DNA from 3 places in the Corynebacterium sp. CMW7794 genome. Region 3 is predicted to be linked to each of the others. Evidence: riboswitches for the same ligand, from Rfam matches in the RefSeq annotation. Region 3 holds a riboswitch; each other region holds the start of a gene.
The links. A riboswitch is a leader RNA that binds a small molecule or an ion and turns the genes downstream of it on or off. The one in region 3 is predicted to bind thiamine pyrophosphate.
Positions count from the first base shown of each region.

Region 1 (3,253 bases), on a different contig from region 3:
CTACCCAGCCGCCGTGCGCGAGGCGGTCGAAGAGCGCGTCATGCGCGACCCGCAGGTCAGCGTCAGCGCCCTCTAGTACCAGTCCCGCCGCGTCGCAGGCCTGCGCAAACTGAGCCTCCGCGCGCCGGGCACGCCACGCGCCAAAGCGAGGAACGGGCACCTCCGCCACGCCTGGCCACAGCTGCGCATCAATGGCGTCAAGATGGGAATGGCTCACGGTGCCCCTTACTCATTAGAACCGGCGAACGACGGACAATACCCGCCAGTTTAAGCGGCGCAGAGCGCCACAGCGCCCAGGCGGGGCCGCGCGCCCGGAGTATTTTGTGACCTAAACTATGCCGACCAAGGAGCAACCTATTACACTAGCCGGGTAGCTAAAAACACGGCTGTATATCTTTACAAGAGAGGTTTTACTCACACATGGCTGAGAACGCTTTCCGTCCCAACGGCGGCCGCCACCACGTCGTCGTTATTGGTGCAGGCTTCGGCGGCTTAAACGCCGTCAAGTCCTTGAAGAACGCTGATGTTGACGTCACGCTCATCGACAAGAAGAACCACCACCTGTTCCAGCCGATGCTCTACCAGGTAGCCACCGGCCTCGTCTCCTCCGGCGAGATCGCTCCGTCCACCCGCCAGATTCTGCGCGACCAGGACAACGCCCACTTCGTCAACGGCAACGTGACGGACATCGACATCAAAGCCCAGACCGTCACCGCGGCTCTGGACAACACCGAGCGCACCTTCGAGTACGACTCCCTCATCGTCGCCGCTGGCGCTGGCCAGTCCTACTTCGGCAACGACCACTTCGCCGAGTTCGCGCCGGGCATGAAGACCCTGGATGACGCGCTCGAGCTGCGCGCCAACATCATTGCCGCCTTCGAGAAGGCAGAGCTGACCGATGACCCGGCTGAGCGCGAGAAGCTCCTCACCTTCGTCATCGTCGGTGCTGGCCCGACCGGCGTCGAGCTCACCGGCCAGATCGCAGAGATGGCCAAGCGCTCCTTCAACGGCCAGTTCTCCAACTTCTCGCCGTCGTCTGCGAAGATTTACCTCCTCGACGGTGCACCGCAGGTCCTGCCGCCGTTCGGCAAGCGCTTGGGCCGCAAAGCACAGCGCACGCTGGAGAAGCTGGGCGTCGACGTACGCCTCAACGCCATGGTCACCAACGTGGACGAGAAGTCCGTGACCTACAAGGACATGAAGACCGAACAGGAGACCACCATCGAGGCTGGCGTCAAGATCTGGTCCGCCGGTGTTGCCGCTTCCCCGCTGGGCAAGATGGTTGCCGAACAAGCTGGCGTCGAGACCGACCGCGCAGGCCGCGTCCCGGTTAACGAGGACCTCACCCTGGGCGAGTACTCCAACGTCTACGTCATCGGCGACATGATGGGTCTTAACCGTCTGCCGGGCCTGGCACAGGTCGCCATGCAGGGTGGCGCACACGCTGCCAAGCTCATCGAGGCCAAGCTGGATGAGGAGTCCACTGCCAACGAAAAGGAGGCCTTCGACTACTTCGATAAGGGCTCCATGGCCGTCATCTCCCGCTTCAACGCTGTGGTGAAGATGGGCAAGACCGAAATGACCGGCTTCCCGGCATGGATCGCCTGGCTGGCTCTCCACGTCGCATACCTCGTCGGCTTCCGTTCCCGCGCCATCGTGGCCCTCAACTGGCTCATCAATGCCGTCTCCCCGGTCCGCGGCAACCTCGCAATCACGGACCAGCAGCGTTTGGCCCGCAACAAGATGGGCAAGGACGCGTAAGTCTTCTCTTCCCCATCATTCCCCCGTCTCGCTGTATCGCGAACGGGGGATTTTTATGCCCAAAACCGCGCACACACCTACGGTCCTTTGTTAGTGTCGAGAGCGCAACATGGGGTGCCAAGGCTCGAAGCCGCGGCTGAGATAACACCCATCGAACCTGCACTGAGTTAGAACTAGCGAAGGGATCGTTGTGAACGACGCCGTTATTGGCGCGCCTGCTTCGGCGCGCATTCCTGCAGTACCCCGCGTACTCTCCATCGCCGGAACGGACCCCACGGGCGGGGCCGGCATCCAGGCAGACCTCAAATCCATCGCCGCGGCAGGCGGCTACGGCATGTCCGCCGTGACCGCCCTCGTCGCACAGAATACCCAGGGCGTGCGCGAGGTCCACACCCCGCCGGTCGAGTTCCTCCGCGCGCAGCTTACCGCCGTGGCCTCAGACGTCACCATTGACGCGGTGAAGATTGGCATGTTGGGCAGCGCCGCCATCGTGGCGGAGGTCTCACGCTTTCTCGCCCAACTCTCGGACGTGCCCGTGGTCCTCGACCCCGTCATGGTGGCCACGAGCGGCGACCGCCTCCTCGACCGCGACGCGGAGGCCGCCGTGCGCGAGCTGTGCGCACGTGCCACCGTAGTCACGCCCAACCTCAAGGAGCTCGCCGTGCTCACGCAGACGGCCGAGGCCACCACGCTCGAGGAAGCCATCGCCCACGCCACCGCATGGTCCGCCGACACCCGCACCACGGTCATCGTCAAGGGCGGGCACCTGCGCGGCGACCTCGCCGATAACGCCGTCGTCACCCCGGACGGCGCCGTCCACCGCATCTCCTGTCCGCGCGTGGACACCCCGCACACCCACGGCACGGGGTGTTCCCTCTCCTCGGCGTTGGCCACCCGGCTCGGCGCCGGCGCCTCGCTTTCCGATGCCCTCTCCTGGTCCACCCGCTGGCTCCACGAGGCCATCTCCCACGCGGCCGCCCTTGAGGTCGGCCAGGGCCACGGCCCCGTCGACCATGGGCACCGCGCCCGCCGCCTCGCGGCGGCAGCTTCCACCGTCCCGGCGCGCTTCTACAGCGATGTCACGAGCACTGCGGCCGCCCCCGCGCCCCACGTTTCCGCTGCGGGCCCGGAGACGGCCCGTCTCTGGGAACTCACCGGCGACGCCTGGCAGTCCATTACGCAGCTGCCTTTCATCCAGGCGCTAGGTACCGGCACGCTGCGCGAAGAGGACTTCGCCTTTTACCTGGCGCAGGACGCGCAGTACCTCAACCAGTATTCGAAGGCGCTGGCGCGCTTAGCCGCCCTCGCACCGGACGCCGGCGCGCAGCTTCATTGGGCCTCGGGTGCCGCCGAGTGCCTCGCCATTGAGATGTCCCTTCACAAGGATTGGATTGCGCACCACACCACGACGGTCCCCTCCACAGCGCTCACCGCCCCTTCACGGGTGACAAGCGCCTACACCGACTTCCTTGTCGCCACGACGCACACCGAC
Region 1 is NZ_KQ961757.1:17,922-21,174, reverse strand. It holds gene HMPREF3227_RS08730 (SAM-dependent methyltransferase) at 1-217, opposite strand, end outside; gene HMPREF3227_RS08725 (NAD(P)/FAD-dependent oxidoreductase) at 421-1,761, shown strand; TPP riboswitch at 1,862-1,964, shown strand; gene HMPREF3227_RS08720 (bifunctional hydroxymethylpyrimidine kinase/phosphomethylpyrimidine kinase) at 1,952-3,253, shown strand, end outside.
Region 1: it holds a riboswitch for thiamine pyrophosphate, as region 3 does, so the genes downstream of both, HMPREF3227_RS08720 (bifunctional hydroxymethylpyrimidine kinase/phosphomethylpyrimidine kinase) here and thiC (phosphomethylpyrimidine synthase ThiC) in region 3, are expected to answer to the same signal.

Region 2 (3,253 bases), on a different contig from region 3:
GGTTCAGGCCGTCTACCGTACGCAGGGTGTGGCCATCCACGATAAGCACATCGAGATCATCATCCGCCAGATGCTGCGTCGCGGTACCGTCATCGACGCGGGCTCCACGGAGTTCCTGCCAGGCACGCTGGTTGACCTCTCTGAGGCCAAGCAGGTCAACGCCAAGCAGGTCGCCGAGGGCGGCGAGCCCGCCCAGCTCCGTTCGGAGATCATGGGTATCACCAAGGCGTCGCTGGCCACCGAGTCCTGGCTGTCGGCCGCCTCCTTCCAGGAGACGACCCGCGTCCTCACCGACGCCGCTATCAACAAGCGCTCCGATCAGCTCATTGGCCTGAAGGAGAACGTCATCATCGGTAAGCTCATCCCGGCCGGTACCGGTATCTCGCGCTACCGCAACATCACCGTCAAGCCGACGGAGGCTGCCCGCAACGCGGCATACTCCATCCCGACGTACGGTGATTCCATCTACGGCGACGACGGGTTCGGTGAATTCACCGGCGCCTCCGTCCCGCTGGACGAGGACTTCACCTTCTAGTTCTCGCCCCAGCCCTGCCTGGCGCCACTGCCAGGCGGGCCAGCACTTCAAGCTTGGTTTGCTTTAATTTCGCGAAGCCCCGGCTTCCTTCGCCACCGCATGTGGCAGGGAAAGCCGGGGCTTTGTGCTGCGCTGTGACCGAAATAGGGCAGAATTACCATCTTTGGGAATGTCTACTCGCAATAGACATCGATAGTCGACTGATGGGCATGAAGCACTCCGCTGCCATCAAAAGCTGAAGGATGAAGCCAAACGAGGCAGTCTTGAATTTGAGGAAATCGCCCTTACTCGCCATGATGCCTACCGGGAGGGCAACACCACCCGAGCGCTCGGCAGATACCGCGAGATCGACGATGTGACAGCGAAAAAGGTCTTCGGTCAATGTGCGCAGGAACGAGGAAAGGGTGGGTGGAGATAATGGCCAAGACGTACACAGTTACCGCAGAAGGAGGCACGAGTGACGTGTGGGTGCTGGAATGCGCCGAGCTGGGAGCTGTGTCGCAGACTAAGCGACTAGCCCATGCCGCCGACGAGATCCGGGAAACCATGGCCTATTAGGCAGGAGTAAGCCCAGACGAACTCAACATCGTGGTTGAAGTCATTTTCCCCTCCAATAGCGCTGAGCTAAATCCACGCGCGGACAAGCAGCGCGAAGAAGCCGCACGGCTTACGGCTGAGGCGAAAGAAAGCACCCGTAAGCATGCTGTTGCGATGAAAGTCTGGAATGATGGTGCGCGACATGGGCGAAATTCTCAGCGTGTCCTATCAAAGGGCACAAAATCTTGCTAGCGCGTGAAGAAAAACTGTTGCCAGCTATTGCCCCATCCACGTGCTTTCGAGGGAGTGGTGGCTGTTAAGATAAAGATGTTTTCCACCCCATCGCCGGATTTGGCTAAGTGATGGGGGCAAACACCACTTAAATTTCACACGTGACACGGGTGCTCCGCGTAGGCGGGGCTGAGATGCCGCAGCAGCTAGCGAGTGACATGGACTCGCTCAGTGCTGCATCGGCGAACCGTCGAACCTGATCCGGATAATGCCGGCGATAAGGGAGGAATCATGAGCGCGACATCTGCGCCCGCAACCGCTACTACTTCGGCCCCGCGCCGCTCACTGCGCTGGCGCGTGGTGGACATCATTGTCGCCACCGTGCTGGCGGTGGCCTGCGGCCTCATCTTCGTTTTCTGGAACTCTGTGGGCTACGCCTGGTACATGGCCATGGATGCCCTCACGCCGGGCCTAGGCGGCCTGGCCACGGGTATCTGGTTGATTGGCGGCGTGCTGGGCGCGCTCATCATCCGCAAGCCGGGTGCGGCTCTCTACGTTGAGGTGCTCGCGGCATCGGTCTCTGCCGTGATGGGCAGCCAATGGGGCTGGTCCACCATTTACTCGGGCCTCGCCCAAGGCATCGGCATTGAGCTTGTCCTCATCGTTTTCGCATACCGCAGATTCGGCCTGGGCATCGCCATGCTTGGCGGCGCACTCGCCGGTGTTGGCGCGTGGTGCCTTGAGCTGTTTACCTCCGGCAACCTGGCTAAAGGACCGGAGTTCCTCATCATCTACCTGGTCTGCTTGATTATCTCGGGCGCTATCCTGGCCGGCGTCGTCGGCCACCTGCTAACGCGTGCCCTGGCGGCCACGGGTGCTCTCGACCGCTTTGCTGTAGGCCGCGAAGCCCGCGCCAAGTAGCCGCGTAGTTTTTGCTTGTCTATGACGACTCAGATCACCCTGCGCGGCTTCGGGTGGACCCACGCGGGCCGCGCGACCCCCGCATTGGACGATATTGACCTCGACATCGCCCCAGGCGAGCGAGTCTTGTTGTGCGGGGATTCCGGTTCCGGTAAATCCACGCTCTTGGCTGCGCTCGCCGGCGTTCTTGGTGGCGACGAGGACGGGCAGCAAGTAGGCCACCTCACCTTGAACCCGCAGACCCCGGCCGGGCTCGTTCTCCAGGATCCGGAATCGCAGGTTATTGCGGCCACTGTGGGCCGCGACGCGGCATTTGGCTGCGAGAATCTCGGCCTACCGCGCGCGGAGATATGGCCGCGCGTCGAACACGCCCTGGACCTCGTTGGCCTGGATGTGCCGCTTGACCACCCCACCCAACGCCTGTCCGGTGGACAGAAACAGCGCCTGGCGCTCGCCGGAGTCATTGCCATGGGCGCCGGGCTCATCTTGCTTGACGAGCCGACGGCCAACCTCGATCCACAGGGCGCGCGCGACGTGGTCGTGGCCGTCGAGCGGATCGTCCGTGCCACGGGAGCGACGTTGGTCGTGGTGGAACACCAGTATTCCGCGTGGTCCGGCCTGCTGGATCGCGCGGTGCGCCTGGACCGGGGGCGCATCGTCGAAGACGGCGCATACGGAGCGGTGACGGCCGCGCGCGCCGTCACCGGCTTGCCCGTCGCCGTGCCCGCCCCGGCAGATGCCGAGGCCGCGCTGTGGTCGAACAACCTTGTGACGCGTTTCGGCCCGCCCCGCAGTGTGCGTGTCCCGCAGGGGTATTCCACCGTCATCACGGGTGCGAACGGCTCTGGGAAAACCACGTGGTTGATGACCATGGCGGGCCTGCTTCCCAGCTGCGGCGGGGAGATTGGCGTGGCCGAGTCCGTGCGGCGCGGGCTGCGCGGCGAGCCTTCGACGTGGCGCTCGCGCGACCTGGCTCAGCGCCTGGGCGTCGTCTTTCAAAATCCAGAGCACCAGTTCGTCGCCCGCACC
Region 2 is NZ_KQ961759.1:60,454-63,706, forward strand. It holds gene HMPREF3227_RS09300 (DNA-directed RNA polymerase subunit beta') at 1-535, shown strand, start outside; TPP riboswitch at 1,460-1,605, shown strand; gene HMPREF3227_RS09305 (ECF transporter S component) at 1,595-2,224, shown strand; gene HMPREF3227_RS09310 (ABC transporter ATP-binding protein) at 2,246-3,253, shown strand, end outside.
Region 2: it holds a riboswitch for thiamine pyrophosphate, as region 3 does, so the genes downstream of both, HMPREF3227_RS09305 (ECF transporter S component) here and thiC (phosphomethylpyrimidine synthase ThiC) in region 3, are expected to answer to the same signal.

Region 3 (3,253 bases):
CAATCCCGCCGCGTGTTGAAGCTGCGCGACGAGCTGCGTCGTGACCTGCTTCGCCGCACGCTGGCGCAGCTGCGTGGGCGTGTCCAGCTGCGGCGCGAGTCCCAAGTGATAGGCCTGCCAGTAGACGGATTCGGCGGCATCGACGGCCTTGAAGCCCTCGACTGCTACGTCGAACCAGGCGCCGACCTCGGGGCTTATCGAGTTCAGCGGCTCGGACGCGACCTCGAGCACCGGGATGAGATAGTCCGACATCGCGCCCTCATACGCAAGGTTGGGCAACGCCGCGATGAGCCCGATACCCACGAGCTGCTCAATAGATAGTCCCGGGTGCGTATGCGACTCGAGAATCAGGTAGTACTGGGACAACTCCGCCACGGTCGCCACGAGTGTGGGCACCTGGAGGACGGACGCACCCGACTCGGCCAAGGCCGCGCCCACATCTTTGCCCTCTGACATCCCGGCGAGGAAGCGCTCCACCACGCGGGGCGTCAACGTATCCGAGGGCCCTCCTATTCGACGCGATTGGCGTAGTCCGCGATATCGCGCACGATGGTATCCGAGGGCGTCGCACATGCCATGTCCGTGTTATTGCGCAGGGAGACAACCTTGCCCTCCATGCCTGCGAAGTTTCCGGGGCGCTGGCCGGTCATGCCCTCGCGACCAGCGCTCACGCCCGTCCCGCCGTCGAGGATGATCTCGCCATTCGCCGCGCGTGTGCCCGCGGGCACCGGACCGTAGAGCTTCGCGGGTCGTGCAGGTGGGGCGCCGAGCCGTGCGCGGCCGGGGTCGGCAACAAGGATGACCGCGGCGACATCGTCAGGCGTTACGCCCTTCACGCGGCCGGCGGAAATCTCTGCGGCGATATCACCGGCGACCGAGGCACCCTGGGAGTAGCCAATCACCATGTAGCGCGTGGAAGGGCACGCACGCTCGACGTACTCGAGCTCGCGGCGCGCGTCCTCGACGCCTGCACGCACGGATTCACCATAGGTCGCGGCTTCCGAACCCAGCGCGTTGGGTTGGAAAGCGCTGAATCGGCCGAGGGAGGCCGGATATTGGATATTCGTACCGCTCACATCATCTGCGCCGAGACGAATCTGGAGCGTATCTACGGGATTCCACCCGCTGAAGTCGAGCCCCACCGGCTCCGCGGTGTAATACCGCGCGCTAAATCCCGTGCCGGCCGCCTGCAGAACGTGAATGGCCGTGCACTGGCGTGCGACCGCGCGCGGGGCCGCATGCACCGAAAGCACGGCAATCACAGCGACCAGAAGGCAGGCAAGCACAGAGCGGAGAGCAGAGAGCGTCACGAGGGAATTCTAAGCCGTGCCGTGTAGCCCCGCATAAAACGGCGGAACCGCCCCGCTCCAGCACAGGAGACGAGGCGGTAACAGCGCGCTAGAACTAGCGGCGCTCCTTGATGCGAGCCTTCTTGCCGCGCAGGTCGCGCAGGTAGTACAGCTTCGCACGGCGGACACGGCCACGGCGAACGACCTCGATGGAGGCGATGTTCGGGGAGTGCACCGGGAAGGTACGCTCGACGCCGATACCGAAGGAAACCTTACGGACGGTGAAGGTCTCGCGGATGCCAGCGCCCTGACGGCGGATGCAGACACCCTTGAACAGCTGGGTACGCTCGGTGGTGCCCTCGATGACCTTGACGTTGACGTCAAGGGTGTCGCCCGGGCGGAAGTTCGGGATGTCCTCGCGCAGCGAGGCCTTGTCCAGCAGATCAATCTTGTTGGTCATTGATTTTCCTTTTCAATTTAAGACAGAGGACCCAAGCGCTTCCTCAGGGAAGCTGACCGGTTCGTGCCTGTTACATAGAACAGCCATCTATTGTTCCATAACCCCTGCACCCAAACAAAATCTCTCAAATCGCTGACAAACCCGAGGCCTTGTGTTTAGTCTAGGACTCGCACTTATCCCCACGGGAGCCCGCATGGAAGCGGGCTGAGATGGCCGCTGGAACCGCGGCCGCACCGTTCGAACCTGTCTGGTTAGCACCAGCGAAGGAAGAGAGGTCAGGCCCATGTCGGCTACCCATGAGCAAGAAATCCACCCCAAGCACTCCTACTCGCCGATCCGTGAGAAGGGTCTCGAGGTCCCGGAAACCGAAATCCAACTCGACGACTCCCCCACCGGCCCCAACGAGTCTTTCCGCATCTACCGCACCCGCGGCCCGGAATGCGATCCCACGCAAGGGCTTCCGCCCCTGCGACAAGCATGGATCGAAGAGCGTAACGACACCGAAGAATACGAGGGCCGCGCACGCGATCTCGCTGACGACGGCAAGTCTGCCCAGAAGCGTGGTGCCGCGTCCCAGGAATGGAAGGGCACAAAGCCCACGCCACGTAGGGGGACCAAACGCGTCACCCAAATGCACTACGCCCGCCAGGGCATTATCACCAAGGAAATGGAATTCGTCGCCCTGCGCGAGCACTGCGATCCAGAGTTCGTCCGCTCCGAGGTCGCCCGCGGGCGCGCCATCATCCCCAACAACATCAACCACCCCGAGTCCGAGCCCATGATCATCGGCCGGAAGTTCCTCACCAAGATCAACGCCAACATCGGCAACTCGGCGGTCACAAGCTCCATCGAGGAAGAAGTGTCAAAGCTGCGCTGGGCCACTCGCTGGGGCGCGGACACCGTCATGGATCTCTCCACGGGCGACGATATCCACACGACCCGCGAGTGGATCCTGCGCAACTCCCCTGTCCCCATTGGCACGGTGCCTATCTACCAGGCACTGGAAAAAGTAAACGGCATCGCGGAGGACCTCACCTGGGAGATCTTCCGTGACACCGTCATCGAGCAATGCGAACAGGGCGTGGACTACATGACCATCCACGCCGGCGTGTTGCTTCCCTACATTCCGCTCACCACCGAGCGCGTCACCGGCATCGTCAGCCGCGGCGGCTCCATCATGGCAGGCTGGTGCCTCGCCCACCACAAGGAGTCCTTCCTTTATGAGAACTTCGACGAGCTCTGCGAGATCTTCTCCCGCTACGACGTCGCCTTCTCCCTCGGCGACGGCCTGCGCCCCGGCTGCCTCGCGGACGCCAACGACACCGCGCAGTTTGCGGAGCTGAAGACCATCGGCGAGCTCACCCGTCGCGCCTGGGAGTACGACGTCCAGGTCATGGTCGAGGGCCCCGGCCACGTCCCGCTCAATATGATTCAGGAAAACAACGAGCTGGAGCAGGACTGGGCTTCCGATGCCCCCTTCTATACCCTCGGTCCCCTCGTCACC
Region 3 is NZ_KQ961763.1:37,444-40,696, forward strand. It holds gene HMPREF3227_RS09920 (hypothetical protein) at 1-492, opposite strand, end outside; gene HMPREF3227_RS09925 (cutinase family protein) at 510-1,310, opposite strand; gene rplS (50S ribosomal protein L19) at 1,405-1,749, opposite strand; TPP riboswitch at 1,921-2,036, shown strand; gene thiC (phosphomethylpyrimidine synthase ThiC) at 2,033-3,253, shown strand, end outside.